Regions from separate parts of the Streptomyces sp. NPDC107581 genome, predicted to be linked through region 1. Evidence: riboswitches for the same ligand, from Rfam matches in the RefSeq annotation. Region 1 holds a riboswitch; each other region holds the start of a gene.
The links. A riboswitch is a leader RNA that binds a small molecule or an ion and turns the genes downstream of it on or off. The one in region 1 is predicted to bind cyclic di-AMP.
Positions count from the first base shown of each region.

Region 2: linked by a shared signal. The riboswitch ahead of ACZ7P3_RS27055 (transglycosylase family protein) and the one ahead of ACZ7P3_RS05560 (M23 family metallopeptidase) in region 1 are both predicted to bind cyclic di-AMP.
Region 3: linked by a shared signal. The riboswitch ahead of ACZ7P3_RS20545 (transglycosylase SLT domain-containing protein) and the one ahead of ACZ7P3_RS05560 (M23 family metallopeptidase) in region 1 are both predicted to bind cyclic di-AMP.
Region 4: linked by a shared signal. The riboswitch ahead of ACZ7P3_RS03925 (M23 family metallopeptidase) and the one ahead of ACZ7P3_RS05560 (M23 family metallopeptidase) in region 1 are both predicted to bind cyclic di-AMP.

Region 1 is NZ_JBVKBH010000002.1:446,814-454,133, forward strand. Features, by position in the region: gene ACZ7P3_RS05540 (MBL fold metallo-hydrolase) at 1-535, opposite strand, end outside; gene ACZ7P3_RS05545 (glutamate dehydrogenase) at 806-1,984, shown strand; gene ACZ7P3_RS05550 (TetR/AcrR family transcriptional regulator) at 2,324-2,944, shown strand; gene ACZ7P3_RS05555 (SGNH/GDSL hydrolase family protein) at 3,152-3,937, opposite strand; gene ACZ7P3_RS05560 (M23 family metallopeptidase) at 4,199-5,158, opposite strand; cyclic di-AMP (ydaO/yuaA leader) riboswitch at 5,161-5,328, opposite strand; gene ACZ7P3_RS05565 (alpha-galactosidase) at 5,630-7,320, opposite strand, start outside.
Region 2 is NZ_JBVKBH010000011.1:103,564-110,883, forward strand. Features, by position in the region: gene ACZ7P3_RS27040 (DUF501 domain-containing protein) at 16-543, opposite strand; gene ACZ7P3_RS27045 (FtsB family cell division protein) at 572-1,048, opposite strand; gene eno (phosphopyruvate hydratase) at 1,202-2,488, opposite strand; gene ACZ7P3_RS27055 (transglycosylase family protein) at 2,894-3,607, opposite strand; cyclic di-AMP (ydaO/yuaA leader) riboswitch at 3,612-3,781, opposite strand; gene ACZ7P3_RS27060 (transglycosylase family protein) at 3,964-5,034, opposite strand; gene ACZ7P3_RS27065 (cytochrome P450 family protein) at 5,224-6,492, opposite strand; gene ACZ7P3_RS27070 (nucleoside triphosphate pyrophosphohydrolase) at 6,489-7,320, opposite strand, start outside.
Region 3 is NZ_JBVKBH010000007.1:354,825-362,144, forward strand. Features, by position in the region: gene ACZ7P3_RS20540 (polyprenyl synthetase family protein) at 1-980, opposite strand, end outside; cyclic di-AMP (ydaO/yuaA leader) riboswitch at 1,512-1,709, shown strand; gene ACZ7P3_RS20545 (transglycosylase SLT domain-containing protein) at 1,714-2,202, shown strand; gene ACZ7P3_RS20550 (HAD family hydrolase) at 2,237-3,049, opposite strand; gene ACZ7P3_RS20555 (FAD-dependent oxidoreductase) at 3,561-4,763, opposite strand; gene ACZ7P3_RS20560 (carboxylate--amine ligase) at 4,809-6,056, opposite strand; gene fahA (fumarylacetoacetase) at 6,327-7,320, shown strand, end outside.
Region 4 is NZ_JBVKBH010000001.1:836,485-843,804, reverse strand. Features, by position in the region: gene ACZ7P3_RS03935 (PrsW family intramembrane metalloprotease) at 1-1,002, shown strand, start outside; gene ACZ7P3_RS03930 (aldo/keto reductase) at 1,162-2,118, opposite strand; gene ACZ7P3_RS03925 (M23 family metallopeptidase) at 2,351-3,388, opposite strand; cyclic di-AMP (ydaO/yuaA leader) riboswitch at 3,398-3,564, opposite strand; gene ACZ7P3_RS03920 (PP2C family protein-serine/threonine phosphatase) at 3,799-4,995, opposite strand; tRNA gene ACZ7P3_RS03915 (tRNA-Met) at 5,219-5,292, opposite strand; gene ACZ7P3_RS03910 (dihydrofolate reductase family protein) at 5,425-6,558, opposite strand; gene ACZ7P3_RS03905 (MarR family winged helix-turn-helix transcriptional regulator) at 6,633-7,163, shown strand.

The DNA of each region.
Region 1 (7,320 bases):
CGAACACCGTGTCGGTGCCGGCCAGCTCCTTGATCGTGGGCAGGTCCAGGTGGTCGTAGTGGTCGTGCGAGATCACCACGACATCGACCGGTCCGAGGGCGGCCAGCGGCAGCGGCACCGGGTGCAGCCGCTTGGGCCCGACGAACGGGAACGGGGAGCAGCGCTCGCCCCAGACGGGGTCGAACAGGACCCGGTGGCCGTCGATCTCCGCGAGCACGCTGGAGTGGCCCATCCAGGTCACCCGCACTCCGCCGACCGGCGGTTTGGCCAGGTCGGCGAGGGTGGTGGCGTGCACCGGGACGGTGCCGCGGGGGGCGCGCAGGAGCCGTGTCTCCTTGTCGAAGAACACCTTGGCGAGGTCCAGCGTGGAGCCGGAGGGCCGGGTGCGGGCGACGCCGCCGGGGTTCTGGAACACGCCGTCCTTGAAGTGGGGGGAACGGCGGATGCGCGCGAGGCGCTCACCGCTCGGTTCCGCGCCGAAGGCCTCGGGCTGAAGCGCGCGGAGCCCGGAGCTCAGGGAACGCAGACCGGTCACGGTACCTCCAGATGGAGTCGCTGGGGTCCTCCATTATGGTCGGCCCCTCCGACAAGCCGGTCACGGGCAGGGGTCTGGGCGGAGCGCCCCCTGCGGAGTCCCCGTGGAAGAGGCCCCGCCCCCCGGACCGACGGGCACCCGCCATACTCGCACGCACGTTCCCCTTGCGCGTTGACAGCACCCCGAGCAACTCCGGATACTGACTCACCGTTCAGTAGAGCCACCCGGCTACCCGTCCGACCACCCTGTGCGTGGCCCCTGGAGGCACCCATGACCGCCCCCCTGATGTCGCTCGTCTGGACCGACCACGTCACCGGCCGGCAGGGCTTCCTGGTCGTCGACCGGCTGGTGCGCGGTGTGGCCAGCGGCGGACTGCGCATGCGGGCCGGCTGCACCCTTCAGGAGGTCGCCGGACTCGCCCGCGGCATGACGATGAAGGAGGCCCTGCACTACGACCCGGACGGCCGCTACGTCCCCCTCGGTGGAGCCAAGGGCGGGATCGACTGCGATCCGCAGGACCCGCAGGCGTACGAGCTGCTGGTGCGCTACCTGCGCGCCATGAAGCCCCACATCGAGAGCTTCTGGACCACCGGGGAGGATCTGGGCCTCACCCAGGACCTGGTGGACCGCGCGGCGGCCGAGGCGGGGCTGGTCTCCTCGATCCAGGCCGTCTATCCGCTGCTGGACGACGAGACGGCCGCCCGCAGACGGCTCGCGGACGCCTTCGCGGTCGAGGTGGACGGCATCGGCCTGGACGAACTGGCCGGCGGCTGCGGGGTCGCGGAGTCGGTGCTCGCGGCCCTGGACCGGGCGTCGGTGCCGTACCCGGGCACCCGGGTCGCCGTCCAGGGGCTGGGCACGATGGGCGGGGCCACGGCGCGCTTCCTCGCGCGCGCAGGGCTCACCGTGGTGGCCGTCGCGGACATCAAGGGCACCGTCGCCAACCCGGCCGGACTCGACATCGAGGCCCTGCTGGCCACCCGGGACGCCTACGGCACCGTCGACCGCGCGGCCCTGCGCCCCGGCGACCGTGAACTGCCCGGCGACGCCTGGCTGTCCGCCGGGGCGGAGGTGCTGGTGCCCGCGGCGGTGTCGTACGCGATCGACACCGCCAACCAGGAGCGGATCACCGCCCGCTGGATCGTCGAGGCCGCGAACATGCCGGTCCGGCCCGAGGCGGAGGAGCTGCTCGCCGCGCGCGGGGTCACCGTCCTGCCGGACGTGGTGGTCAACTCCGGGACGAACGCATGGTGGTGGTGGACCCTGTTCGGCGACATCGGTCCGGATGCGGCCGAGGCGTTCGCGCACATCCGCCGCTCGATGCGCGCCCTGATCGATCTGGTGCTCGCCCGCGCGGAGACCGACGGGACGACCCCGCGCACCGCCGCCCACGCCCTGGTGACGGACCGCCTGCCGGTGATCGCCGACCGCTTCGGGTGGTACCGGTGACGGGGGCCGCTCTCGTCGGCCGTTTTGAGCGGTACCGGTGACGGCGGCCGCTCTCGTCGGCCGTTTTGAGCGGTACCGGTGACGGCGGCCGCTCTCGTCGGCCGTTTTGAGCGGTACCGGTGACGGCGACTGCTCCCGCCGACCGCTCCGAGCGGTACCGGTTACGGCGACTGCTCCCGCCGACCGCTCCGAGCGGTACCGGTGACGGCGACTGCTCCCGCCGACCGCTCCGGGCGGTACCGGTGACGGCGGCTGCGCACCGGCTCAGGCGGGGGTGCTAACCGGCCATGGGAGGCAGATCCGTTCGGACCGCCCGCACCGACGGAATAGGGTGACCGCGTGGCGAGAGTGCGGTTGAGTGTGGCGCAGCGGCGGGAAGAGCTGCTGCGGGCGGCCATCGAGCAGATCGAGGCGCGGGGCGTGGCGGCGGTCAGGATCGCCGACGTGGCCTCCGCCCTCGGTGTGAGCAACGCCCTGGTTCTGTACCACTTCTCGACGAAGGAGAAGCTGGTCGCCGCCGCGTTCGCCCACGCGGCCGAGGACGACCTGGCGCATCTGCGGGGGCTGCTGGGCCGGCGGACGTCCGCACTGCGCCGGATGCGGGCGGCCGTGCGCTGGTACGCGCCCACGGGCCAGGCCAAGGGCTGGCGGCTGTGGATCGAGGGCTGGGCGGTCGCGCTGCGCGAACCCGCCCTGCGGGAGGTCACCCGGGACCTCGACAAGCAGTGGAAGGCGGCGATCACCGAGGTCATCGCGGAGGGCGTGGCAGCGGGCGAGTTCGTCTGCGCCGACCCGGTGGGGGCGGCCCTGCGGCTGACCGCGCTCCTGGACGGGCTGGCCGTGCAGCTGACGTCGTATCCGGGCGCGGTGCCGCGCGCGCGGGCGCAGGTATGGGTGGACGACGCCCTGGCCCGGGAACTCGGTCTGGAGCGGGAGGCGTCGACCGCACCAGGGCGGTGAGCCTGCCGGGGCGGTCAGCGTGCCGGGCCGGTCGGCCTGCCGGCTCGGTGAGCCTGCCGAGGCGTTCAGCCTGCCGGACCGGTCAGCGTGCCGAGGCGGTCAGCGTGCCGGGGCGGTGTGCAGATCCGGGCGGTGCGTGGACCGGGGTGGGCGCACCCGTGTGCCCCGCACCGCTGAGCCTGCGGTACGGGGCACGCGTGCGGGCCCTCAGGCCACCGATGCGATCCGCATCTTGATGTCGTCCGGCGACAGGGTGCCCTTCGCCGTCACATGGTCCCCGGAGGACTCGCCGCGCAGCCGGCGGCCGATCCACGGCACGAGGTACTCGCGGGCCCAGTGGACGTCGTCACGGCGGATCTCCAGGGTGCCCCGGACCGGGAGCGGCGGCCAGGACTGCTCCGGGTCGGCCGGGATCTGCAGGCCCAGGGCCTGGCCCGCCCTGAGCGCTACGCGCGTGTGCCCCTCGGGCGAGAGGTGCAGCCGGTCGTCGTCCCAGGCCCTGCGGTCCTGAACGGACTTGAGGGACCACAGGTCGAGCACGGGACAGCCGTACCGGTCGGCGATGGCGCGCACGTGCCCGTTGTAGGTGGCGATCTTGCCGCGCAGATGCTTGAGCAAGGGGACGCCACGGGTGTCGAAGCCGGTCGTCACCAGCACGGTGCCGACCGCCTCGGTGAGCTGGGCCACGGCCCGCTCGAAGCGCTCGGCCACCTCGTCCGGGTCGGTGCCGGGCCGGATGATGTCGTTGCCGCCCGCGCAGAAGGAAACCAGGTCCGGGGCCAGTTCGGCGGCCTTCGGGAGCTGGTCGGCCACGATCTGGTCGAGCAGCTTTCCGCGCACCGCCAGGTTCGTGTACACGAAGTCGCCCTCGGGTCTCCGGTCGGCGAGCAGTACCGCGAACCGGTCGGCCCAGCCGACGAATGCCCCGTCGGGCCCGGGGTCGCCGACGCCCTCGGTGAAGCTGTCCCCCACCGCCACGTACGACCCGATCACTGATGTGTTGTCACTCTTCGAATCGTCTGCCACGTCGGACCATGATTCACCTTCGGATGTGACCTACGCGACCGTAATACGGGGTTGACGAACGGTGAGATAAGACACTTCTAAATAGTCGGCCAACCCTGGAATAAGGCCCTGGTCACAGGCGTTGACGGTCCGAGCCGAGCGTATGCGACACCGAAGGCCGGACCCGGGGACCGGGTCCGGCCTTCGGCTGCGTGTCAGGCAGGTGGTGGTGCGGGAGTCGCCGGTGGCTCAGCCGACAGCGACGCCGTGCGAGCGGAGGTAGCCGACCGGGTCCACGTCCGAGCCGTAGTTCGGCGTGGTGCGGATCTCGAAGTGCAGGTGCGGGCCGGTCACGTTGCCGGTTGCACCGGACAGGCCCAGCTGCTGGCCCTCGGTCACGGTCTGGCCGGCCGAGACGGAGAGCTGGGAGAGGTGGGCGTACTGGGCGTAGTAGCCGTCGTTCAGCTTGATGACGACCTGGTTGCCGTAGGCGCCGCCCCACCCGGCGGAGACGACGGTGCCGGCGGCGACGGCCTTGACGGGGGTGCCGGTCGGGACGACGAAGTCGACGCCCGTGTGGTAGCCGCTGGACCACATGCTGCCGGCCACGTGGTAGCCGGTGCCGACGGTGGCGCCGGTGACCGGAAGGGTGTAACCGGTGTCGGGGGTGGCGGCGGGCCCGGAGGTCCGGCCGGCCTGGGACGGGTGCGCGGAGGCGTCGGACCCGGGGGCCTGCGAGCCGTAGCCCGAAGGCTGCGGAGTCTGCGTGGACTTCGGGGGCTGCGGCGTCCGCGAGGGCCGTGCGGGCTCGGCGTGGGCCGGGGCGGCCTTCCCGCCGAGCGACAGCTTCAGACCCGGGTGGATCAGTGAGGGGTTCTCACCGACGGCCTGCCGGTTGTCCGCGTAGAGCCGGTGCCAGCCGCCGCCGACGTTCTGCTCGTCGGCGATCTTCGCGAGCCAGTCGCCGGACTTCACCGTGTAGACGCGTACGCCCGAATTCTGCTGCGCGCCGGCCGACTTCGCGGCCGCCTTTTCCACGTTCGGAAGGGACTGCACGGCCTTTCCGGAAACGGACTGCGAGGTCGCCGCGTGCGCTCCGGCGGCCCCCATGAGCGGCAGAGCCAGCGCGGCGCCACCGGTTCCGGCGACGGCGATCGAGCGGGTGAAACGCCGGGTCTTCGGGCGTCGGTGCTTACCCTTCGCGGGCATGGAGCATTCCTCTCCGGCGCCTGCGAGGTGAGCTGTCGGGTTCGGACTGGAGCTGTCCGGCCGCGCGGTGCGCGGCTGCACCCCAAGCCTGTCGCGGAGACCGGGACAGGCTGTCGTACCTGGTGGGTCCCCCGCTCCTGCCGTGCACGGGTCATGGGTGTGGGGACTCCGGGCGGCGGCAGGATTCGGCGTTCCGTCCGGATTGATGGCGAACGTAAGCGAGCAGGACGCACCCGGACAAGCAGCTGGTTCCCGGCGTCCCCGTCCCAGCTGATCGAATTCGGGAATTCCCGGTCACCCTCCGTGAATTCCCCTTTCCAGTCCTCTTTCAATTTCCCGCACACACATGAGAATTACGTGGACATGACCCGCGACACACGGTCACGGATATGACGCTCCTCACGCGCCGACTCGCCACACCTTCCCATTCCAGACCGAGTTGGAATGAAAGCATCAATTCGGACAGACGATTCAGATGCGGCGCAGCCGGAGAGCCGTCGCATCCAGGTCGCCCCGCAGTCCGGTGCGCAGCCCGTGGTGCAGGAGAACGGCCCCGCGGTGGATTTCTCCCGTTTCACGACATTCATACGATGCGGTCGGGTCGAGACCGCGCAGCCGCACCGCCGGTACCGGTTCGCCGTAATGCTGCGCCTGGAGGCAGGCGAGGACCACGGTCTCGCCCCCGAGGACGTACTGGACGGCGCTCAGGCCGCCCGCCGGGGGCCGCAGCCGGTAGAGGTCGCCGCGCTGGACGACCGGGCGGATCTCCTTGTAGAGAGCCACCCACTCCCGGGCCTCGGCCAGTTCCTCCGCGGCCCACTCGGTGAGGTCGCCGCCGACTCCGAGCACCCCGGCCATCGAGCTGACGAAGCGGAACCGCAGCGAGCTGGCCCGCCCGTTGAGCTGTGTGTTCGGGCTGTCGGTGACCCAGGCCGCCATGACCCGCGCGGGATGGATCTGACTGAATCCGTGCTGGATGGCGAGCCGGTCGAGCGGGTCGGTGTTGTCGGAGGTCCACACCTGGTCGGTACGGCCGAGCACGCCGAGGTCGATCCTGCCGCCGCCGCCCGAGCAGGACTCGAAGGCCACCTGGGGGTGGGCGGCGCGCAGCCGGTCCAGCAGGGCGTACAGGGCGCGGACGTGGTCGACCCACAGGCGCTGCGGGTACGGCTCCCCGGGCCAGCCGGCGTCGGTGAAGCAGCGGTTGAAGTCCCACTTCACATAGTCGATCGGGGCGCTGGACAGAAGGGTGTCCAGCTGCTCCCAGAGATACTCCTGGACGTCCTCGCGGGCGAGATTGAGGACGAGCTGGTGGCGAAATTCCGTCCGCTTCCGTCCCGGTCGGTACTGCACCCAGTCGGGGTGGGCGCGGTAGAGGTCGCTGTCCGGGTTGACCATCTCGGGCTCGACCCAGATGCCGAACTGCATGCCGAGCTCGTGCACCCGGTCGGCGAGGGGCTTGAGGCCGCGCGGGAAGCGGTCGGGGTTGGGTGTCCAGTCGCCGAGTCCGGCGTGGTCGCTGGTGCGGGCGCCGAACCAGCCGTCGTCCACGACGAACAGCTCGACGCCGATCCCGGCGGCCCGCCGCGCGAGGGCGGCCTGCTGCTCCTCGGAGATGTCGAAGTTGGTCGCCTCCCAGGAGTTGAACAGCACCGGCCGGTCCTGCTCCGCGCCCGGGACGACATGCACCCGCTGGTAGGCGTGCCAGGCGCGGCTGGCCCCGCCGAAGCCGCCGTCGCTCCACAGGCCCGCGAAGACGGGGGTGGTGTACGACTCCCCCGGCTGCAGGAGCAGCAGACCCGAGTCGTCGTGGCCGGCGCCGCCGGTGATCTGCACGCGCGCGTCGGGGAGTTGGGCGACCGCGATCCGCCAGGAGCCGGACCAGCCGAGCGCACAGCCGTAGACCTCGCCGCGCTCCTCGGTGGCGTCGGTGTCCAGTGCCACCCAGGGCAGGTGCTGGTGCCCGGTGTGGCCGCGGCGGCTGCCGATGACCGTCTCGCCGCGGGCGAGGGGGGCGGTCGCGAGCAGGGACTCGGCGGCCCAGCGGCCGTGCAGCTGGGACAGCCGCCAGTCCTCGCGGTCGGGCAGGGTCCAGGTGGCGGCGTCGGCACGCAGCAGCTCCACGCGCGCGTGCCCGCCGTTCTCCACGGTCACCCAGCGCT
Region 2 (7,320 bases), on a different contig from region 1:
ACGGGTGCCCGGCGGTCACTCCGCGGCGGCGCCCGGCACGACACACGGCCCCTTGGCCCACCACTCGGGCAGCATGGCGATCGCCTCGTCGCCGAGGGGGTTCACGCCCGGTCCCGCGGCCAGCGAGTGGGCGACGAGGACGTGCAGGCACTTCACACGGTCGGGCATGCCGCCCGCGCTCGGGAAGCCCTCCAGGACGTCGATCTCGTCCCGGCGCCGGATGTAGTCCTCGTGCGCGGCCCGGTAGGCGGCGGCCAGCTCGGGGTCGCTCTGCAGCCGGTCGGACATCTCCTTCATGACGCCGTTCGCCTCCAGCGTGCCGATCGCCGAGGCGGCACGCGGGCACGTCAGGTAGTACGTCGTGGGGAAGGGCGTGCCGTCCGGAAGCCTCGGGGCGGTCTCCACGACGTCCGGCTGCCCGCACGGGCACCGGTGCGCGATCGCCCGCAGCCCGCGCGGCGGACGGCCGAGCTGCTGCTTGAAGGCCTCGACGTCCGCGTCGGTCGGCTCGGTGCGCGGAGTGGGCGGCGGAGGCGTTTCCATGACTGTCTTCAGCTGTCTTTCTGTCGGTTCACTGGTCGGAGGCATCGGACTTGTCGACCCCGTCCCAGACGTTCGCGTACCAGGGCCGGTGGGCGGCCCCGAGACCGGCGCGGGACTGCTTGGCCGCGCCCGGGTCGATCACGACGTACCCGGTCTCACCGGGCATCACATAGTGCAGCCGGCGCCGGATCTGCTGCTCGGCATAGGCGTCGTCCTGCCAGCGCGCCTTGAGGTCGCGCAGCTGCTCGACGCGCTGGCGGGCCTGCCGCTGCTGCCGCTGTACGTCGGCGATCTCGGCGCGCTGGGACACGTACTGCCGCATCGGATAGGCGAGGGCGACGATCAGCGAGCACAGCACCAGCGCGAGCAGCGCGGCGCGCCCGGTGAGCCGGGAGCGGCGGGCCTGCCGCTTGGTCTGGGAGCGGTAGACCCGGGCCGCCGTCTGCTCGCCGAGCAGCCTGAGCCTGGTCGCGGTGGAGAAACGGTCCCGGTCCTTCACGGCCATCTGGCTCTCCGCCTCCCCTTTCACGTGCGTACGTCCCCGCACACGGTACGGGACCGAGTACGGGGACGTACGTACGACTGGCTGGGTCATGCCCCTGTGCGGGTCAGCCCTTGCCGCGCCCGACGGTCCGCCGGGCGGACGTGCGGGGGACGCTCAGCCCTTGAAGCGCGGGAACGCGCTGCGGCCGGCGTACACCGCGGCGTCGTCGAGGATCTCCTCGATGCGCAGCAGCTGGTTGTACTTGGCGACGCGCTCGGAGCGGGCCGGGGCGCCGGTCTTGATCTGGCCGCAGTTGGTGGCGACGGCGAGGTCGGCGATGGTGACGTCCTCGGTCTCGCCGGAGCGGTGGGACATCATGCACTTGAAGCCGCTGCGCTGGGCCAGCTCGACGGCGTCCAGGGTCTCGGTCAGCGAGCCGATCTGGTTCACCTTGACGAGCAGGGCGTTGGCGGTGCCCTCCTCGATGCCGCGGGCGAGGCGCTCGGGGTTGGTGACGAACAGGTCGTCGCCGACCAGCTGGACCTTGTCGCCGAGCTTGTCGGTGATGACCTTCCAGCCGGCCCAGTCGTCCTCGAACAGCGGGTCCTCGATGGAGACCAGCGGGTAGGCCGCCACCAGCTCCTCGTAGTACTCCGTCATCTCGGCGGCGGAGCGCTCCTTGCCCTCGAAGAGGTACGTGCCGTCCTTGTAGAACTCGGAGGCGGCGACGTCGAGCGCCAGGGCGATCTGCTCGCCGGGGGCGTAACCGGCTTCCTTGATGGCCTCGAGGATGAGGTCGAGGGCCTCGCGGTTCGAGCCGAGGTTCGGGGCGAAGCCGCCCTCGTCGCCGAGGCCGGTGGACAGGCCGCGGCCCTTCAGCACCTTCTTGAGGGTGTGGTAGACCTCGGTGCCCCAGCGCAGGGCCTCGGAGAAGGACTCCGCGCCGATCGGGGCGATCATGAACTCCTGGATGTCCACGTTGGAGTCGGCGTGCGAGCCGCCGTTCAGGATGTTCATCATCGGCACCGGCAGCAGGTGCGCGTTGGGGCCGCCCAGGTAGCGGAAGAGCGGGAGGTCGCTGGCCTCGGAGGCGGCGTGGGCGACGGCGAGGGAGACGCCGAGGATGGCGTTGGCGCCGAGGGAACCCTTGTTGTCGGTGGCGTCCAGGTCGAACATGGCCTGGTCGATCAGGCGCTGCTCGGTGGCGTCGTAGCCGACCAGCTCGGGGCCGATCTGCTCGATGACGGCGAGGACGGCCTTCTCCACGCCCTTGCCCTGGTAGCGGTTCGGGTCACCGTCGCGCAGCTCGATGGCCTCGAAGGCACCGGTGGAGGCGCCGGACGGAACGGCGGCACGACCCGTGCTGCCGTCGTCGAGGCCGACCTCGACCTCGACCGTGGGGTTGCCTCGGGAGTCCAGGATTTCCCGGGCTACGACGACGTCGATGGACGGCACGAGCATCTCCTTCGTGGATGTGACGCTGGTTGTGCGGGCTGGTGTGCCTTGCGACTAGAGCCTAACCGTCCCGGGGGCGCCGACCGTCGACCGACCGCCCGTGGACAGGGAGACCGTACCCATTGTTTACGCACGGAACAAAGGGACGTCCGGATGAGGCCCGGCCGAAGACTGGGGAAACGGGGCGGGGACACGGAGCGGGGCGGCCGGGCAGGGCGGCCGGGCGGGGCGGCCGGGCGGGGCGGCCGGGCGGGGCGGCCGGGCGGGGGAACAAACAACCCCGCCCCGGCGCGTACGGGGGAACACGCGCCGGGGCGGGGAGCCCGTGGGGACGGGGGGATGACCCTCACGAGGCCTTCAGAGTGGGGGCCGGCCTTGTGAGGGCGCTGTGGTCCGGGTGGGAGCCAGGTGTCACTTCAGGTGCAGCTGCTGGCCCGGGTAGATGAGGTCGGCGTCCTCGACGATGTCCTTGTTCAGCTGGAACAGCTTGTTCCAGCCGCCCTTGACACCGTGCTTCTCGGCGATGGAGCTGAGGGTGTCACCCGTGGCGACCTTGTACTCGCCGTCGCCCTTCTTGACCTTCTTGCCGGCCGGGGTGGTGACGGTCTTGCTCGCGGCCGGGCGCTCGGCGGAGCGGGAGGCGGCCTGCGGGTCGGTGGAGCGGGTGGTGGTGCTCGGCGCGGTGGTCTTCGGCGCAGCGGTCTTCGACCCGGTGGTCTTGGACTCGGTGGTGGGGGCCGGACCGTTGTTGGGGGTGCTGGACAGGCCCGTGCCGCAGACCGGCCAGGCGCCCTTGCCCTGGGCGGCGAGGACCTTCTCGGCGACGGCGATCTGCTGCGCCTTGGTGGCCTGGTTGGCCTGCGCGGCGTACTGCGTACCGCCGTAGGCGGCCCAGGTGGAGGCGGAGAACTGCACGCCGCCGTAGTAGCCGTTGCCGGTGTTGATGGACCAGTTGCCGCCGGACTCGCACTGGGCGACCGCGTCCCACTCGGAGGTGGTGGCGGCGGAGGCGTTGCCGGCCGCCATCAGCGGGGCGGCGACAGCGGCACCGGTGACACCGGCCAGCGCGATGACGCGAGTGGCCTTGGACGGACGACGGTGCTTGCCCTTGCCGGAAAACAGCATGGATCGATCCCCTCACCGACGCCTGCGAGGTGAGCTGTCGGGTTCGGGCCGGTTGAGTTGCCCGGCCGCACCTCCTGGAGAGGCACGGCTTCACCCCAAGCCGGATCCAGCTTCAACTGCTGGGCCCGGCACTTACCTTGGGTCCCCCGCTCCTGCCTACGGCGCATGACGCGACGACTGTTCCCGGGCAACCGCTGGCAGGATTCGGCGTTGCGACTGCCGGGGCTCGTGGTGACGAGCGGCCTTGACCGTAGACATGCCCACGGCGGAATTTCAAAGACGATCAGGGCTTCTGAGACTCATCCCACACTTTCGCCAAAACGGACATTAGGCGTGAAGCGGGGCGTCAACTCCCGCTACTTTGCACCCTTTTCCGCAGTGACATCCAGGGCCTGACCGGGGGTGATGTCGTTCGGGTCGGTGCCGATGACCTTCTTGTTCCCGGCGTAGAGCGCGTGCCATCCGCCGTCGACACCAAGGGAGTCGGCGATGGAGACGAGGGTGTCGCCCTCGCGGACGGTGTAGGTGCCCGCATCACGGGAGGCGTGGCGGCCCGACGAGGTGGCATCCTGACCGTTTGTCATGTTTTCATCCGCACTGCCGCCACGGTGGCGTCCGCCACTGGTGAGGGCGCCGGTGTCCACCAGGCTCCAAGAGCCGCCGGTCTGCTGGGAATTGTCCGAATCCTCCGTAGCGGGATCCGTGGTGGCCGACCCGCTCCCCTGCGCGCCCCCGGAACCGGGCGAGGTGGATTTGTCGGACTTGGGGGTTTCAGCGGTGTTGCCCTTACTGTCCACCTTGTCCTCGTTCTTACCCTGACCCTTGCCGGAGTCCGTGTCCCCGCCCGAGGACGGCTTGGCGGTCGTCTCGGAGGAGGAGTCCGACGAGTCCGACGAAGGTGACGAAGACGATGAATCCGGCAGGTCGGACGAGTCGGAATCACCGGCGGAGCCGGACGAGTCCTTGGACCCGGAGGAGTCACCGGAGCCCGACGCGTCCTGGTCCGACGAGCCCGAGCCGCCGACACCCGTGTCGACGTCCACGGAGCCGGAGTTCGAGGTCAGACCGGAGAGCAGGGCGCAGGTGGCCCAGGGAGTGGTGCCCTGGTCGGCGAGGATCTTCTCGGCGACGGCGATCTGCTGCGAGCGGCTGGCCTGGTCGGCGCTGTAGGCGTACTGCGAGCCGCCGTACCTGTTCCAGTCGTCCTGGGAGATCTGCAGGCCGCCGTAGTACCCGTTGCCGGTGGCCGCGCTCCAGGAACCTCCGCTCTCGCACTCGGCCACCTTGTCCCACGTGGTGCCGTCGGCCGCGTTGGCGCTCGCGGCGCCGAGGAGCGGGATGGCGATGGCGGAGCCGGTCACTCCGGCCGCGACGAGGAGAGCCGGAGCCTGACGGGGGCGACGGTGACGACCGTTCCCGGAGAGCATGCGGAAGCCTTTCGTGCGACAACGGAGGGGCGCGGCGGATGAAGCTGGGCGCCGCGCTGATGGGTGAACGTATAGGCAGACGATCACTTGTCACAAGTTAATGCCGCACAGATCACGTGAAGATCACAGAATTGACGTCTGCCGTGCGCGCCCGGGCGGACGTGTTCCTGTGCGCCCGGGCGGACGCGCTCATGGCGCGGGCGTGAACTCCACGGGAAGCGTGCGCAGGCCGCGCATGATGAGTCCGCCGCGCCAGCGCAGCTCGGCCGGATCGGCCGCGAGCCGCAGGTCGGGCAGGCGGGTGAGCAGGGTGGCGAGAGCGGTCTGGCCCTCCAGCCGGGCGAGGGGGGCACCGAGGCAGTAGTGGATGCCGTGGCCGTAGCCGAGGTGCTGGTTGTCCCGGCGGGACAGGTCCAGCACGTCGGGGTCGGCGAACCGGCCGGGGTCGCGGTCCGCGGCGGCGAGGACGACGAGCACCGGGTCCCCGGCGGCGATGTCCTGCCCGCCGATGCTGAGCGGCCGGGTGGCGAACCGCCAGGTGGCCAGCTCCACGGGCCCGTCGTACCGCAGGAGTTCCTCGACACCGGTCTCCAGGAGGTCCCTCTCCCCGGCGGCCAGGGACGTCTGCAGCCGGCGCCGCTGCTCGGGGTGGGTGAGCAGGGCGTAGGTGCCGTTGCCGATGAGGTTGACGGTCGTCTCGAAGCCGGCGAAGAGAAGGATGAAGGCCATGGCGGCGGCCTCGTTCTCGGTGAGGTGCTCGCCGTGGTCCGAGGCGCGGATGAGGCCGGAGATCAGGTCTTCGCCCGGGGCGGGCTCCGCGGGCAGGGCCTCGCGCTTGCGGTGGATGAGGTCGCCGAGATAGCCCCGCATCTTCTTGACGGACCGCGCCACCCCGCCCCTCGGTCCTCCCCCGTGCCGGATCATCATGCCCGCCCAGTCCCGGAAGTCGTCCTGGTCCTCGCGCGGGACGCCGAGCATGTCGCAGATGGCGTAGATGGGCAGCGGGAAGGCGAACTCGTGGATCAGGTCGGCGGAGCCCGTGCCCGCGAACCCGTCGATGAGGTGGTCGGTCAGCTCCTGCACCCGGGACGCGAACTCGGCGACGCGGCGGGGCGTGAACGCCTTGCTGACCAGCCGGCGCAGCCGGGTGTGGTCCGGCGGGTCGATGTTGAGCAGGTGCGTCATCAGCTCGGCCTTGCGCTCACCGGGGATGCCGGTCTTCCCCTTGGCGTGCGCGGGCTCGTCGTGATGCGCGGGATTCTTGCTCAGCCGCTGGTCGGCGAGGGCCTGCTTGGCATCCGCGTACCGCGTGACCAGCCAGGCCTCGACCCCGCTGGGCAGCCGTGTCCGATGCACGGGGGCGTGCTCGCGGAGCCAGGCGTAGGCGGGGTAGGGGTCGGTGGCGAACTCCCAGGTGAAGAGGTCGGGAGCCGTCGGAAGGCGGGGCTGGTCGGTCACTCCTTGACGGTATCCGGCTTCTCGGTGAGGACCGCCTCGCTCTCCCCCTCCGCTCCGGGCGCTCCTTCGGTCGTCCTGATCGCATCCCGGTACGTCCGCGCCGCCGCCCGCAGCGCCGCTTCCGGGTCCGCTCCCTGTGCCTCGGCCCGGACGGCCAGCGCCAGCAGTTCGTAACCGACGCCCTCGCCCTGCGGCAGGGGCACGTCCAGCCCGGCCGTGCGGGCGCGGGAGGCGAGCTTGGCGGCCAGGGCGAGGCTGGGCTGGCCGAGGGGGACGCCCTCGGTGACCGAAGTGCGCTGCTTCTCCTCGGCCTTGGTGCGCAGCCAGTGCTCCTTGACGTCCTCCGGTGTCTCGGCCTTCTCGTCGCCGAAGACATGCGGATGACGGTGGATGAGCTTGGCGACGATGCCGCCCGCCACGTCGTCGACGGAGAACGGCGCGTCCGGGTCCTCCTCGGCGATGCGGGAGTGGAAGACGACCTGGAGCAGCACGTCGCCCAGCTCCTCGCGCAGCTCCTCGCGGTCGCCGGCCTCGATCGCCTCGACCAGTTCGTAGGCCTCCTCGATGCCGTACTTCGCCAGCCCCTGGTGGGTCTGGCGGGACGACCAGGGGCATTCGGCACGGATGCGGTCCATGACCTGGACGAGGTCGAGGAGGCGGGCGCCGGGCAGGTCGTAGGAGGCGGGGAGCAGCTCCAGCTCGGGCATGGCGACGCGGCCGCTGCCGGCCAGGCGTGCCAGGCCGTCGGTGAGGGCGGGCTCTCCCTCCCCGGTGGCCACGACCACCACCGTCCGCCCGCCGGCGCAGGCGTCGACCAGCTCCTGGGCG
Region 3 (7,320 bases), on a different contig from region 1:
AGCTCGATCAGCGCCGCCTTGGAGTCGCACTCCGGCAGCGGGGCCAGCACGGACCGCGCCTCCTCCGCGTACCGGACGGTGTCCCGGCGGGCCTGCTCCAGCGCGGGGTGCGCCCGCAGGGCGGTGAGCGCCTCGGCGAGCCGGGCGTCGTCGCTGAGGTCGGAGTCCAGCAGCTCGCACAGGGCGAGGTCCTCGGGCAGGCCGAGGCGTGCGGCGCGCTCGCGCAGCCGGAGCACGGGCAGCGTCGGGATGCCCTCGCGCAGGTCGGTTCCCGGGGTCTTGCCGGACTCGCGCGAGTCGGAGGCGATGTCCAGGACGTCGTCGGCGAGCTGGAAGGCGACCCCGAGCCGCTCGCCGTACTGGGTGAGCACGTCGACGACCGTCTCGTCGGCGCCGGACATCATCGCGCCGAACCGGCAGGAGACCGCCACCAGCGATCCCGTCTTGCCGCCGAGCACGTCCAGATAGTGCTCGACCGGGTCGCGGCCGTCCGAGGGACCCGCGGTCTCCAGGATCTGCCCGGTGACCAGCCGCTCGAACGCGAGGGCCTGCACCCGGACCGCCTCGGGGCCGAGGTCGGCGAGGATCTGGGAGGCACGGGCGAAGAGGAAGTCGCCGGTCAGGACCGCGACGGAGTTGCCCCAGCGCGTGTTGGCGCTGTCCACACCGCGCCGCACGGCCGCCTCGTCCATGACGTCGTCGTGGTACAGCGTGGCCAGATGGGTCAGCTCCACGACGACGGCAGACGGTACGACGCCCGGCGCGTACGGATCGCCGAACTGTGCCGCGAGCATCACGAGCAGCGGCCGGAACCGCTTCCCACCGGCCCGTACGAGGTGCTGCGCGGCCCCCGTGATGAACGGGACCTCGCTCTTGGTGGCTTCGAGCAAGCCTTCCTCGACAGCCGCCAATCCGGCCTGGACATCGGCTTCCAGAGCCTGGTCCCGCACGCTCAGCCCGAACGGCCCGACGACGGTCACGAGGGGTCTCCTGTCTGCTGGTGTCTGCTGGCGGTTACACGGTTTGTCGATAGGTCGCTGCCATCACTCAAGTCAGCGTATCCGGTCCTGTTTCGATCACCGATAGCGCCCACCGGTCCAGCCCGGGCGGTATCGGATCACGGCCGGTATGTTCTTGATCATCTGATAACGACAGACATGCATTGACTTAACAGGAACTCGTCCGATTTGTCGCGAACCGGGCCGTGAGCAAATTACTCCTTCCGTGTCACAGTCAGCTAATCCCTCTAATCCCTCATGTCCTATTTGATGCAGTTTGCTATTTCGTGAGTTGGGTCACGCGGGCCGACATATCCAGCCACCCGGCACCACCACCGTTCCCCCTTGCGGCACCGGCCAGTTGAGCGTTGGCAACAGCAAAGGATCAAGTACCCCATACGGGACAGACCAAGGTCAACTGGCACGTTGTGTGAATCCACTACTTGTTCCGGACATGTGCTCTCGCATAGCTTCCGGGCCTGTCAGGCGAACGCCGAATCCTGCCGCGTCTGACACCACCCATCGACGAACTCATTCGTACGGCAGGAGCGGGGGACCCAGGTAAGCCGCTGGACCGGGCGGCACATGTTGCAGACGCACATGTCGTCACCGGAACGGCTAGGGGTGAAGCCAGGCCTCCCCGGAGGTCCGGCCGGGCAACTCCCCGCGCCCGAACCCGACAGCTCACCTCGTAGGCGACGGAGAGGACATCGCCATGCCTGCTGCCGCTCAGCACCTCCGCATTCGCACCAACCGCCTCATCCGCACGCTCACCGTCGCCGGCACCGGCGCCGCGGTCCTCGCCCTGCCGCTCATCGGCGCGGCCGACGCCTCCGCAGCCACCCCCACGGCCACCACGCCGTCCACCACGCTCGCCGGGTACCCGAACAACCTCGACGGCTGGATCCACGAGTCGCTCGCGATCATGGCCGAGAAGAAGATCCCGGGCACCTACAACGGCATCCACCGCAACATCATCCGCGAGTCCTCGGGCAACCCGAACGCCATCAACCTCTGGGACTCCAACGCCGCCAAGGGCATCCCGTCCAAGGGCCTGCTCCAGGTCATCGACCCGACGTTCAACACCTACCACGTGGCCGGAACGTCCTTCGACATCTACGACCCGGTCGCGAACATCACCGCCGCCTGCAACTACGCGGCCGCGCGCTACGGGTCGATCGACAACGTCAACGGCGCCTACTGACGAGCGTCCGCGGCGGGCCCTACTGATATCCCGGTCAGTCGGTCGGGAACAGTCTTTCGAGGACGACGGCAATGCCGTCGTCCTCGTTCGACAGGGTGACCTCGTCGGCGACCGCCTTGAGTTCCGGGTGGGCATTGGCCATGGCGACACCGTGCGCGGCCCAGTCGAACATGGGGATGTCATTGGGCATGTCGCCGAAGGCCAGGGCCCGGCCGGCGGCGATCCCCAGGTGGTCGGCCGCCAGCGCCAGCCCCGTCGCCTTGGTGACACCGCACGGCTGGAGTTCCACGGTCCCCGGCCCCGACATCGTGACCGTCGCCAGCGAGCCCACCACCGAGCGCGCGATCGTCGCCAACTCGTCGTCGGACAGGGCGTGATGGCGCAGCAGCACCTTGCTGATGGGCTCGCACCACAGGTCGTCGCGCCGGCCGACCCGCACGGCGGGCAGGGTCGGGTGCGGCATCAGATACCCCGGCTCGATCAGCGTGAGGCCGTCCACCCCGTCCTGGTCGACGGCCGCGTAGACCTGCCCCACCTCGGCCTCGATCTTGCCGAGCGCGGTCTCGGCGAGCTCCCGGTCGAGGCGCACCGACCACAGCAGACGACCGGCTCCGGCGTCGTAGACCTGCGCGCCCTGCCCGCAGACCGCGAGCCCCGTGCACCCGAGGCCGTCCAGCAGGGGCCGCACCCGGGGGGCCGGGCGGCCCGTCACCACCAGATGCCGGGCGCCGGCCCCTGCCGCCCTCGTGAGCGCGGCGAGCGACCGGTCCGAGACGGTGTCGTCACCACGCAGCAGTGTCCCGTCCAGGTCAGTGGCGATCAGTGCGTATGCGGGGGGTGCAGCCATGATCAGAGAATACGGACAGCGCACCCCGCCGACTCACCCTGTTGTCCGCCGACTTGTGCGCTTCTCACCCCCAAGTGGTGCCTGCGGGCTCCCTGATGGCGGTGTTGATACGGTCGGGCCTGGCGGTGAGCGGGATGGTGAGCATCCGCGCGGAGAGCTGCTTCTCGCCTCGCCGAAGCAACCGGCCGCTTCAGCCCACAGGGCGTGCGGCACCGCACCTCGGAGCGGTCGGCGCGCCGCGTGACCCGCTCGGTCGGCTGCGGCGCCGCCCGCGCGGCCCCGGAGAACCGGGGCGCCTCGGGCCGGGCGCAGACGGCCGCGATCCGCTCCTCGCTCGCACCGGCCCCGCGCGGGCCGACCGCGCGGCGTGCACACAGGCGCTGCAGCCGTTGGTCTTCCCCGGCCGGCGGGGACCGGGGATCCACGTCCTCCCCCGTCCACGCCCTCCTCTTCCGCATCCGGCGCCTGGACGACGACCGTCACCCGTTCGGTGATGTGCTGCCCGCCGGTCTCAGCGGTGCGCCGCCGCCAGGTGCTGGGCCAGGCGCGGCGAGGCGAACTCCGTGCCGCAGACGAAGCGCATCACCGGGCCGTAGGAGGACGCCGCCGGAAGGCCGGTGAAGTACAGACCGGGGACCGAGGAGACATAGCCGGCGCCGAGCCTGGGGGCGCCCCTGCTCACCGCGAGGCGGGTGCGCAGTTCGTGGCCGAGGAAGTCCATCGCGGCGATGTTCACCCGGTAGCCGGTGGCCGCGATGACGTGGTCGGCGGGCAGCTGCTCGACGGGTCCGCCGTGCGTGCGGACGGTGAGGACCGGGGTGCCGTCCTGGGCCTCGGCGCCCAGCACCCGCTCGACCTCCTGGACCTGGACCTTGTCCTCGAAGCGGTCGCGCAGCCACCAGGCGCCGAGCGGGCCGAGGACCCGGCGGACCAGGTAGTGGCGGGTCCGGGCGGGCAGGAAGCGGTACGGCTGCGGGTAGTAGCTGAGCGCCCACAGGGACCAGGCACGGCCGAAGGGGGACTCGGGGCGCAGCTTCGGCTGGTCCCAGGGCGGGGCCCCGAAAGCGACCCGGCCGCGGCCGCGCGAGACCACGCGCACCTGGGCTCCGGCCTCGGCGGCGAGCGCCGCCGTCTCCAGTGCGGACTGGCCGGCGCCGACGACGATCAGCTCCTTGCCGGCGAAGCGGGTGAGGTCGTGGTGCTGGGAGCTGTGGGAGACCGGCCCGGTGGGTGCGGGTCCGTCGGCCGCCGCTCCCGCCAGCTCCGCCGGGAAGTGGGCGAATCCCGACAGGCCGGTGGCGACCACGACCGCGCGGGCGGTGAACAACTCTCCCGAGTCCAGCTTGAGTTCGAACCCGCCGCTCTTGTCCCGGTCGACGGAGACGACGCGGACCCGCTCCAGTTCGGGCAGCAGCTTCTGCTGGAACCACTCGCCGTAGGCGACGAAGGTCTCCGCCGGGATGATGTCCTCGTCGGTGACCAGCCGGCGGATGCCGGCCGCGTCGCAGTAGTCGGCGAGGGTGTGTCCGGGCTGCGGGCAGTCGAGGTTGGAGGCGGCGGGGGTCGACTTGAGGAGCATGCCCGCGGGCATGTGCTCGCGCCAGCTGACCATGGGGTCGCCGAAGACGCGGACGGGGATGCCGCGCGCCCGCAGATGGGCGGCGGTGGACAGGCCGTACGGCCCGGCCCCGATGACTGCAACCGGTCGAATCACGAAGTCCCTCCCCAGAGACACGGTGCGCCACAGTGGTGGCCTTGCCTACTTCGTGGCGGTGGTGGTGCTGCCTCGGCGGTTGGTCCGCCACAGCTGATAGAGGTGCTTCGCGCCCGGGCGCACGAAGCGGGCGAGCATCGTGAGGAACGGCAGCGGGTCGTCCCCCGCGAGCCAGGCCAGCTCCGTCCCGCTCGGCCTCGCCGGCGCGTGCGGCGTCGTATAGCCGCTGCGGCGGTAGGCGAGGAGGGCGGGCAGGTCGATGTTCTCCACGATGTAGCGGTGGCCGGCGCGCTGCTCCCCCTCCGGAACGGGCCGGCCGGTCAGGTTCAGGTGCATGGCGCGGACGACGTCCACTCCCGACTCGTTCTCGAAGAGCCGGAACTGGGCGCCCATGCGCGGGTTGAAATCGAGGAGCTTGTACTGTCCGTCGCGCCGGTCGAAGCGCAGGTCGAGGTCGATGATGCCGCTGAAGCCGATCTGTTTGATGAAACGCGCGGCGAGGTCGGCGAGTTCCGGGTTGTCGACGACGTACGCGTTCGCCGTCATACCCGCGTGCGGCGGCCAGGAGCGGACCTTGACGCCGGTGAAGAGGGCCAGCGGGCTGGAGTCGGCGTCGAAGCAGGCGTGCACGATCCAGTCCTCGGCCTCCTCCCTCGGCAGGTACTCCTGGAGGATCACGCCGGGCTGTTCGCCCCAGTCGCGGGCGAGGGTGAGCAGGCCCTCACGGGTGGCGATCCTCGTGGTGCCGTTGACGGCGGGCCGTCTGCGCCGCACGAACGCCTCCCGGTTCTTGGCCACCACCGGGAAGCGGGCCGCGTCGGCGAAGGCGGCGATCTCGTCGTACGACTCGGGGAACGCGGCCGAGGGGCTCGCGATGCCGTGTTCCACGCACAGCTCGTGCAGGCCCTGCTTGCTGGCCAGCCGGCGGGGCAGTGCGGGGTCGACACGCGGGAAGAGAAAGGGACCGGCCAGATCGTCCTGGTGCTCGGCGATCAGGACGGCCGCCTCCTCGTCCGTCGGGATCAGAACGGTCGGACGGCCGATCCGGCGGCCGATGCGCAGCAGGCCCTCGACCAGGTGGTCCGGCTCCTCGGCACCGGTCGTCGGCCAGACGAACGCCCGTCTGAGATAGCGGGAGGAGGCCGCGGGAGTGTAAGGATCCTCGGTGATCGCATACATGGGAACGCCGAGGCGGCCCAGGCTGCGGATCGCGCCGACACCGCCGTGGTGCAGCGGATAGTCGCCGAATTTGACGATCAGCCCCGGCACGTCACGGTCCGCCTCGAAAGGCACACTGACGGCGTTTCCGGCCACGGGTCCCCCCACGTGTCCCCCCTACGGACCGGACCCACCCCGTCCGTGTCCCCCAAAGGACGCTAAGCCGGAATTGCCGCCTCCGACAAGACCTATTCGGACATTGCGAACTCTTTAGACACTGTTCGGGCAACCTTCCGTACACCCCTTGCGGCACTGCCCAAGACGCGCGCCTCGGCCGTAACGTGTGGCGCGAGCACACGGAACGCATCGCCATGCATGGCCCGGATGAGAGCGAGGCAGCACCCCATGCCCCCCTTCGACGTCCCCGAGGGCGACCCCTTCGGCCCGCACAACCTCCCCTATGGCGTGTTCTCGCCTTCCGGCAGCACGGAGCGGAGGGTCGGCGTCCGGCTCGGTGACCACGTCCTCGACGCGGGCGCCGCGGCCGCCGCGCTCGGCTCGCCGTACGTCTCCCTCCTCGCACGGCCCAGCCTCGACCCCCTGCTGGCCGCCGGGCGCACGGCCTGGTCGGACGTGCGGCGCGCACTGACGGCCTGGGTGACGGTGCCCTCACACCGTTCGACCATCGAACCGCTGTTCCACCCCCTCTCGTCGGTGACCCTCCACCTGCCCTTCGAGGTCGCGGACTACGTCGACTTCTACGCTTCCGAGAACCACGCCCGCAACGTCGGCCAGATCTTCCGCCCCGACGCCGAGGACTCGCTGACCCCCAACTGGAAACACCTGCCGATCGGTTACCACGGCCGTTCCGGCACGGTGCTGGTCTCGGGCACGGATGTCGTACGGCCGTCCGGGCAGCGCAAGGGACCCGGCGACCCCGCGCCCGTGTTCGGGCCGTCCGTCCGCCTCGACATCGAGGCCGAGGTCGGCTTCGTGGTCGGCGCGCCCTCCGAGCGGGGCACGCCGGTGGCGCTGGGCGACTTCCGGGAGCACGTCTTCGGACTGTGCCTGCTCAACGACTGGTCGGCACGGGACATCCAGGCCTGGGAGTACGTCCCCCTCGGCCCGTTCCTCGGCAAGTCCTTCGCCACCTCGGTGTCGGCGTGGATCACCCCGCTGGAGGCGCTGGAGCACGCGCGCGTGGCGCCCCCGGAGCGCACGCACCCGCTGCTGCCGTACCTGGACGACGCACCGGCGGAGATCGAGCCCGGCGGCTACGACCTGCACATCTCCGTCGCGATCAACGGCCATACGGTGTCCGAGCCGCCGTTCTCCACCATGTACTGGACCGCCGCCCAGCAGCTGGCCCACATGACGGTGAACGGGGCTTCGCTGCGCA
Region 4 (7,320 bases), on a different contig from region 1:
GCGCTGATCGCCATCGTGGCCAACAGCTTCGCGACGAAGTGGATCGCCACGGCGACCGCCGACCCCGCCGGTGCCGACACGCTCGGCGCGACCGTGATAGCGCCGGTCGTGGAGGAGTCCGCCAAGGCCGCGGCGGTGCTGCTCGTCTTCCTGTTCCGCCGGCGGGACTTCACCGGGATCGTCGACGGTGTCGTGATAGCCGGGATCACCGCGACCGGGTTCGCCTTCACCGAGAACATCCTCTATCTGGGCACGGCCTTCGGGACCGATCAGCTCAGCGGTGACCGCGGCATCGCCTCCGTCACCGCCGCCACCTTCTTCGTGCGCATCGTGATGTCGCCGTTCGCGCACCCCCTGTTCACCGTGCTCACCGGCATCGGCTTCGGCCTGTCCGCGCTCTCGGCGGAGAGGCAGCACACCCGCCGCGTGCTGATCCCGCTCGGCGGGCTGCTGCTCGCGATGGGCACGCACGCGTTCTGGAACGGTTCCTCGAGCTTCGGCGAGTACGGCTTCTTCGCCGTCTACGGCGGCTTCATGGTGCCCGCGTTCGGGCTGCTGACCTGGCTGGCGGTCTGGACCCGGCAACGCGAGCTGCGGACCGTGCGGGAGGAGCTGCCCGCGTATGTGTACGCCGGGTGGCTGGGGCCGGCCGAGCCGTTCGTGCTCGGGTCGATGCGGGCGCGGCGGATGGCCCGGAACCATGCGCGCCGGCACTTCGGGGGGCGGCCCGCGGCGCGGACGGTGGCGCAGTACGAGGCGTACGCCACCTCGCTGGCGTTCCTGCGGCAGCGGGCGCGGCGCGGGCGGGCCGGAGCCGACTTCGCCGTACGGGAACGGGAACTGCTCGGCGAGCTGTGGAGGCGCCGGGAGGTGGCCCGGCCGGCGCTCGATCACGCGGCACGGGCCACCGCGCCGGCCCAGCCGCCGTACGGGGCACCGGCGGCCTACTGGTACGGCTGTCCGGCGGCGCCCCATCCCGCGTACAACCCGTATCGGTCGTAACCGGATCGGCTACGGACAGCCAGCACGGCACCGCCGGAACGCTCCGCGGTGGCCGATCGCCGTTGCGGCTGGACCAGCGGGCTGGACCAGCGGCTGCCGCAAGCGACCGGGGGCGGTGAGGAGCGGGGCGGGCCCGCACCCGTGCTGAGGGGGCTGCGGTCAGGCCGATGCCTCGGTCAGCCTCTTCTCTTCTTCCTCGGTCAGCCGCAGCTCGGCCACGCCCAGCAGGGCCGGAAGCTGTTCCGGTGTCCGTGCCGAGGCGATCGGTGCCGCCACCGTGGGCCGGGCGGCCAGCCAGGCGAGGGCGACCGTGGCCACGGGGGCCCCGTGGGCGGCGGCGATCTCGTCCAGCACCGCGAGGACCCGCCGGCCTCGTTCGGATCCGAGGTGCCTGGCGGCCGAGCCGGCGCGGGCGCTGTCGACCGTCGCACCGGGGCGGTACTTGCCGGTGAGGAAGCCGGAGGCGAGGGCGTAGTAGGGGACGGCCGCGAGGCCCTCTCGGGCGGCGAGGTCCTGGAGCGGGCCCTCGTAGGTCTCGCGGGAGACCAGGTTGTAGTGCGGCTGGAGGGCGACGTACCGGGCCAGGCCCTCGCGCTCGGAGAAGTCCAGGGAGGCCTGGAGCCGCTCGGGGGTGATGTTGGAGGCGGCGATGTGCCGGACCTTGCCCGCCTTCACCAGCTCGTCGAGGGCTCCGATGATCTCCTCGACCGGGACCTCGGGCTTGTCGTAGTGGGTGTAGTAGAGGTCGATGTGGTCGGTGCCCAGGCGGCGCAGGGAGGCGTCGGCGGCGGCCTTGATGTTCGCCGCGGACAGGCCCCGGTACTCCGGGTGCTGGCTGACCTTGGTGGCGACGACGACGTCGGAGCGGTTGCCGCGGGCCTTGATCCACTTGCCGATGATCGTCTCGGACTCGCCGCCCTTGTTGCCCTCGGCCCACGCCGAGTAGGTGTCGGCGGTGTCGATGAAGTTGCCGCCGGCGGCGGTGTAGGCGTCGAGGACGGCGAAGGAGGCCTCCTCGTCCGCGGTCCAGCCGAAGACGTTGCCGCCGAGGGCCAGCGGGAAGACCTGGAGGTCGGAGGAGCCCAGTGGGCGCAGAGAGGCATGGGAGCGGGTCATGCCCCGATCAACGATCACGTCCGCCCCGCACATTCCTCGACTGCCGCGAACGATGTATGAGCGGTCACTGCGGACGACGTGTGAGCGATCGCTGCGGACGACGTGTGAGCGATCGCTGCGAACGGCGTGTGAGCGGTCGCTGCGGACGACGTGTGGGCGCGCGACCGGCAGCCTTGACGTCAGGGCTGCCGGGGACCGGATGAGGGGACGGTGGGGCGCGGGGCGCCGTCGGTCAGGGGGTGAGGCCCTTGCCGTGCAGCCACGCCATCGGGTCGATGCCGGTGGGCTGGCCGCCCGGGTGGACCTCCAGGTGGACGTGCGGGCCGGTGACGTTGCCGGTGGCGCCGACGCGGCCGATCACATCGCCGGTGCCGACCTTCTGGCCGACCTTGACGTTGATCGAGGACTGGTGGCAGAACCACAGCTCGGTGCCGTCGTCCAGGGTGAGGATGGTGCGGTAGCCGTAGGCGCCGGCCCAGCCCGCCTCGGTGATGGTGCCGCCGTGGATGGCCTTGATGAGGGTGCCCGTGGGTGCGGCGAAGTCCAGGCCGGTGTGGTAGCCGGAGGACCACATCGAGCCGGGCTGGCCGAAGGTGCCGGTGATCGTGTACGAGACGACCGGCAGGGTGTACTGCTTGGCCAGCTCGGCCAGGCGCTCCTCCTCGGCCTTCTTCTTGGCGTCGGCCTGCGCCTTCTCCTTGGCGTCGGCGGCCTTGGCGGCGGCTGCCTTCTCCGCCTTGGCGGCCGCGTCGGCGGTCTGCTTCTCGGCGGCGGCGAGGACGGCCGCGGTGGCCTTGCTGTCGGCCTTGCTCTGCTGCTGCTCGGCCTGCGCCATGATCCGGTTGCGCAGGGCCTCGCCCGCGTTGCCGTCCTCGTCGCTGTCGGCGGAGGCCGTGCCGACGTGGCTGAGCGAGGCCGTGGTGGCCTTGTGTGCGTCGGAGGCGGAGGAGTCGTCGAACAGCGAGCCGACGGAGGGCAGGTCGGGCATGGAGAGGGACACCGGCGGCTTGCCGGTGTGGGCGCTGGCCATGCCGCCCGCGCCGACGGCGGCTATGACGCCGACGCCGAGCACGGTGGAGCTGCGGGCGAGTCCGCCGCCGCGCTGCTTGGCGACGCGGTGCCGGCCGCGTACGGGGCGGATGGAGTCCTCGGTGGGATTCCACTCCTCCCAGGGGCCCTCTTCGGTGCGGTGGTCGCCGTAGCCGAAGGACTCGGTCTCGCGCTGAGCCGGGACGAACGGGGCTTCTGGGGCAGGCCGGTTGGACGCCACGCGGGCGTACTCCTTTCCTTCCTCCGCCTACCGGGTTAGCTGACGGGTTCGGAGCAGGAAGGTCTCCTACGCGCGTATACCGGTCGTGGACTCAAGCAGTTCACGACGGCATCCGCGTGATTCACCCCAAGGTGGTGGTTCCCCGGTTCCCTTGCAGGATTCGGCGCGTGCGCACGGAGCCGTCTCGGGTGACGGCTGGGACGACCGCGCTGCGTTATCGAACGTTAATAGACCCACCTGTGAGATTCCAAGCCGTTCGGCTTGATCATTAACGTTCTTCGACCAGGACGTACGGGCTACGACCGGTGGAAAACGGACTAGTTGACCGATGTTCAGGAGTGACAGACGTTTTGATGGTGACTCAGATGTTATGCGGAGGGCTTCCGTCCGCTCACCGTCGGTGACTGCGCTCAGGGCCTTCGTACGGCCAGCAGCGCCATGTCGTCCGTCATCCCGCCCCCGGAGTGCCGGCGCACCTCCACGGCCAGCCGCCCCAGCAGGGCACCCGGGTCGAGGCAGCGGCGCCCGGCGAGCCGCCGGGCGGGATCGTAGAAGCGGCCGTGGGCGTCGCGGGCCTCGGACAGACCGTCGGTGTGGAGCAGCAGGACGGCGCCCTCCGGGAAGCCGTACTCGATCGCACGGTCGGGCCACCGGCCCAGGTCGCTCATGCCGAGCGGCAGCGCGGGCTCATACCCGTCCAGGACGCGCAGGGTGCCGTCGTCGTGCAGCAGGAGCGGCGGCGGATGGCCGCGGTTGACGATCCGTACGACCCCTTCGCCGTGCGGGAGTTCGGCGAGGACGGCGGTCGTGAAGCCCTCGAAGGCGTCGAGCCCCTCCCGCCGCGTGCCCTCACGGGCCAGGGCCCGCTCCAGCCGCTCGGCCACCGCCTCCAGCGTGGCCTCCTGCTCGGCGGCCTCCCGGAACGCCCCGATCACCACGGCGACGGCGGCGACCGCCCCGATGCCCTTGCCGCGCACGTCCCCGACGACCAGCCGTACGCCGTAGGGGCTGTCCTGCACCGCGTACAGGTCGCCGCCGATGAAGGCGTCCTGCTGGGCGGCCTCGTAGCGGGCCGCGATGTCGAAGCCGGCGATGCGGGCGGCAGGTTCGGGCAGCACGGCCCGCTGGGCGGCCTCGGCGATCTCCCGGGCGGAGGCCAGCCGCTGGTCGCCCAGGCGCACGACCTGGTTGATGGCGGCGGCCAGCACGGCGACCGTGGCCACCGTGAACACCTCGGTGAAGGTGCTCGCGTCCGGGTGCAGGCCGTACCGGGCGTGTACGGCGACGGTGGCGGCCAGGGCGGCGAGGCCCGTGAGCACCGTGGTGCGCAGCGAGGACAGCGGCGCGGCGATCAGCGGGGCGGCGGTGAAGAAGGGGACTGCGGTGAAGGCGCGCGGGGTGAGGAAGTCGTACAGGATCCCGCCGCCGATCAGCAGTGCGGGCAGGGCGCGGGCCAGGGTGCGCGGGGTCGGGCGGCGGCCGCGGCGCCGTGCCGGCGGGCGGGGCGCGGGACGTCCGCCCGGACCGGGGTCCGGGACGGGGTCTCCGGGGAGCCTGCCGCCTGCCCTGGCATACGGGCTCTCCTCCTCCACCTCACCAGGGCGCACTGCTCGTCTCCCGTGTTCTTGACGTACGCCCAGCGTGGCGGGAGGAAAAACGGCGGGCGACTGCTGTGGACCGAGCGGATGACCGACTGTGATGTACACCACTTGGTAATCCGGGAAGGCCGCGCTGCGGGAACGGCCGGGGGAAACACGGGGCCACACCGGAAAGCTCGGGAAAACACTCAGGGCCGGAATCCATTGCTGGATTCCGGCCCTGAGCCTTCAGTAGCGGGGACAGGATTTGAACCTGCGACCTCTGGGTTATGAGCCCAGCGAGCTACCGAGCTGCTCCACCCCGCGTCGTTGTGTCTCTACTGTACTCCATGTTCAGGGTGCCGAGCACACGGGTTGATCCGCGGCGCCGCCCAGGGCAGCACATACGCCTTCGGCGCCCCGGCCCGTTCGCCGCGCCCAGGACGGCATCCGCCGCGCTCAGGACAGCAAATGCGCGTTCGGCGCCTTGGCCCGTCCCTCCTGCTCCGGCAGCAGTACGACCTCCACGCCCGCACTCGTCAGCACCCCGGTCCCGTCGGCCGCCGTCACGAACGTGTCCGGCTCCCGCCAGGCCGTGACCACCCGGCGCACCCCCGCCCGCAGGATCAGCTCGGCGCAGGGTGCGGGGCGGGAGGCGCGGCGGGAGCAGGGTTCGAGGCTGCTGTAGACCGTGGCGCCGGCCAGGCGCGGGTCCGCGGGGTCGAGCTTGGCGAGGGCCGCCTCCTCCGCGTGGACCACGGGGTCGCCGCCCTCGCGCGAGTGGCCGCGCGCCAGCTCGGTGCCGTCGGCGGCGACCACCACCGCGCCGACGCTGAAGGCCGTCCCGGAGGGCGGGCACAGGGCGGCCAGGTCGCAGGCGGTGCGCAGCCAGTGGCGGTCGGCGGCGACGGGCAGGGGGCCGGTGCCGGGGGCGGTGGGCTCGTAGTGCATGAGGACGACGTCCTCGATGCGGCGGGTCCCGGTGAGCCGGAGCCGGCCGCCCTGGTACGCCCCCGGGCCGAACAGGCGCGGTGCCGCCGGGTCGCCGACGAACAGCGGGGCGAGGACCAGCTGGAGTTCGTCGGCGAGGCCCTGGTGGAGCAGCTGGGTGTGGACGGTTCCGCCGCCCTCGACCATCAGGCGCCGCACGCCGCGCACGTCGTGCAGGTGCTCCAGCAGCGCGCGCCAGTCGAGGGCGGGGCCGAGGGAGACCACCTCGGCGGTCCGGCCGAGGGCGCGGGAGGCCCGCTCGGCGCCCCGGTCGGTCGTGTACACGAGCTTCTCGCCGCCCGTGTGCCAGAAGTTCGCGGCCGGGTCGAGGTCGCCGGTGGCGGTGACGGTGACCTTCAGCGGGTACGCGGCCCTGCCGTCGGCCACCCGGGCCGCGCGGCGCTCGGGGGAGTTCACCAGCAGGCGCGGGTTGTCGGCGCGGATGGTGCCGGCGCCGATCAGGATGGCGTCGACCGAGGCCCGCACCTCGTCGACCCGGTCGAAGTCGGCCGGGCTGGACAGCAGGAGCCGTTCGGGACCGGTGTCGTCCAGGTAGCCGTCGAGGGAGACGGCGGCGGACAGCAGGACGTACGGGTACGGCATCGGCGCGGTCTCCCTGGCGAAGGCGGAGGACTGTCGGTCTTGGTTCAAGTTTGAAACAAACTTACACTGGCGGCATGACGACCCGCTGGCTCACCCCCGAGGAGCAGCGCGCCTGGCGCGCCTACATCGCCGCCTCCCAGCTCCTGGAGGACGCGATCGACCGGCAGCTCCAGCAGGAGGCCGGCATGCCCCACCTGTTCTACTCCGTGCTGGCCAACCTCTCCGAGGCGCCCGACCGGCGGCTGCGCATGACCGACCTCGCCGAGAAGCTGAAGATCACCCGCAGCAGGCTGACGTACGCGGTGACCAGGCTGGAGAGGGACGGGATGGTCCGGCGCGAGAACTGCCCCTGGGACAAGCGCAGCAGCCTCGCGGTGCTGACCGACGCGGGGACGGCCGTGCTGGAGCGCACGGCACCCGGGCACGTGGAGACGGTCCGCGCGACCCTCTTCGACCGGCTCACGCCGGAGCAGGTGCGGCAGCTGGAGGAGATCTGCACGGGGATCACCCACGGGCTGCAGGGGGACGGCGCCGAGGCCGGGGCGGGCGACGTCCCCTGGCGACGCCGTTCGTCCTGTTCGTCGTCCCGGCCCGAGAACCCCTGAGGCACAGCCCCGGGCCGGCACAGCCTCTGTGGCGCAGCCCCGGGTCCACAGCCTCTGCGGCACAGTCCCGGGCCGAGAACCCCTGAGGCGCGGTCCCGGCCGGGCCGACAGCCTCTGCGGCACAGTCCCTACGGAGAGCTCCCGAGGCGCACGGGGT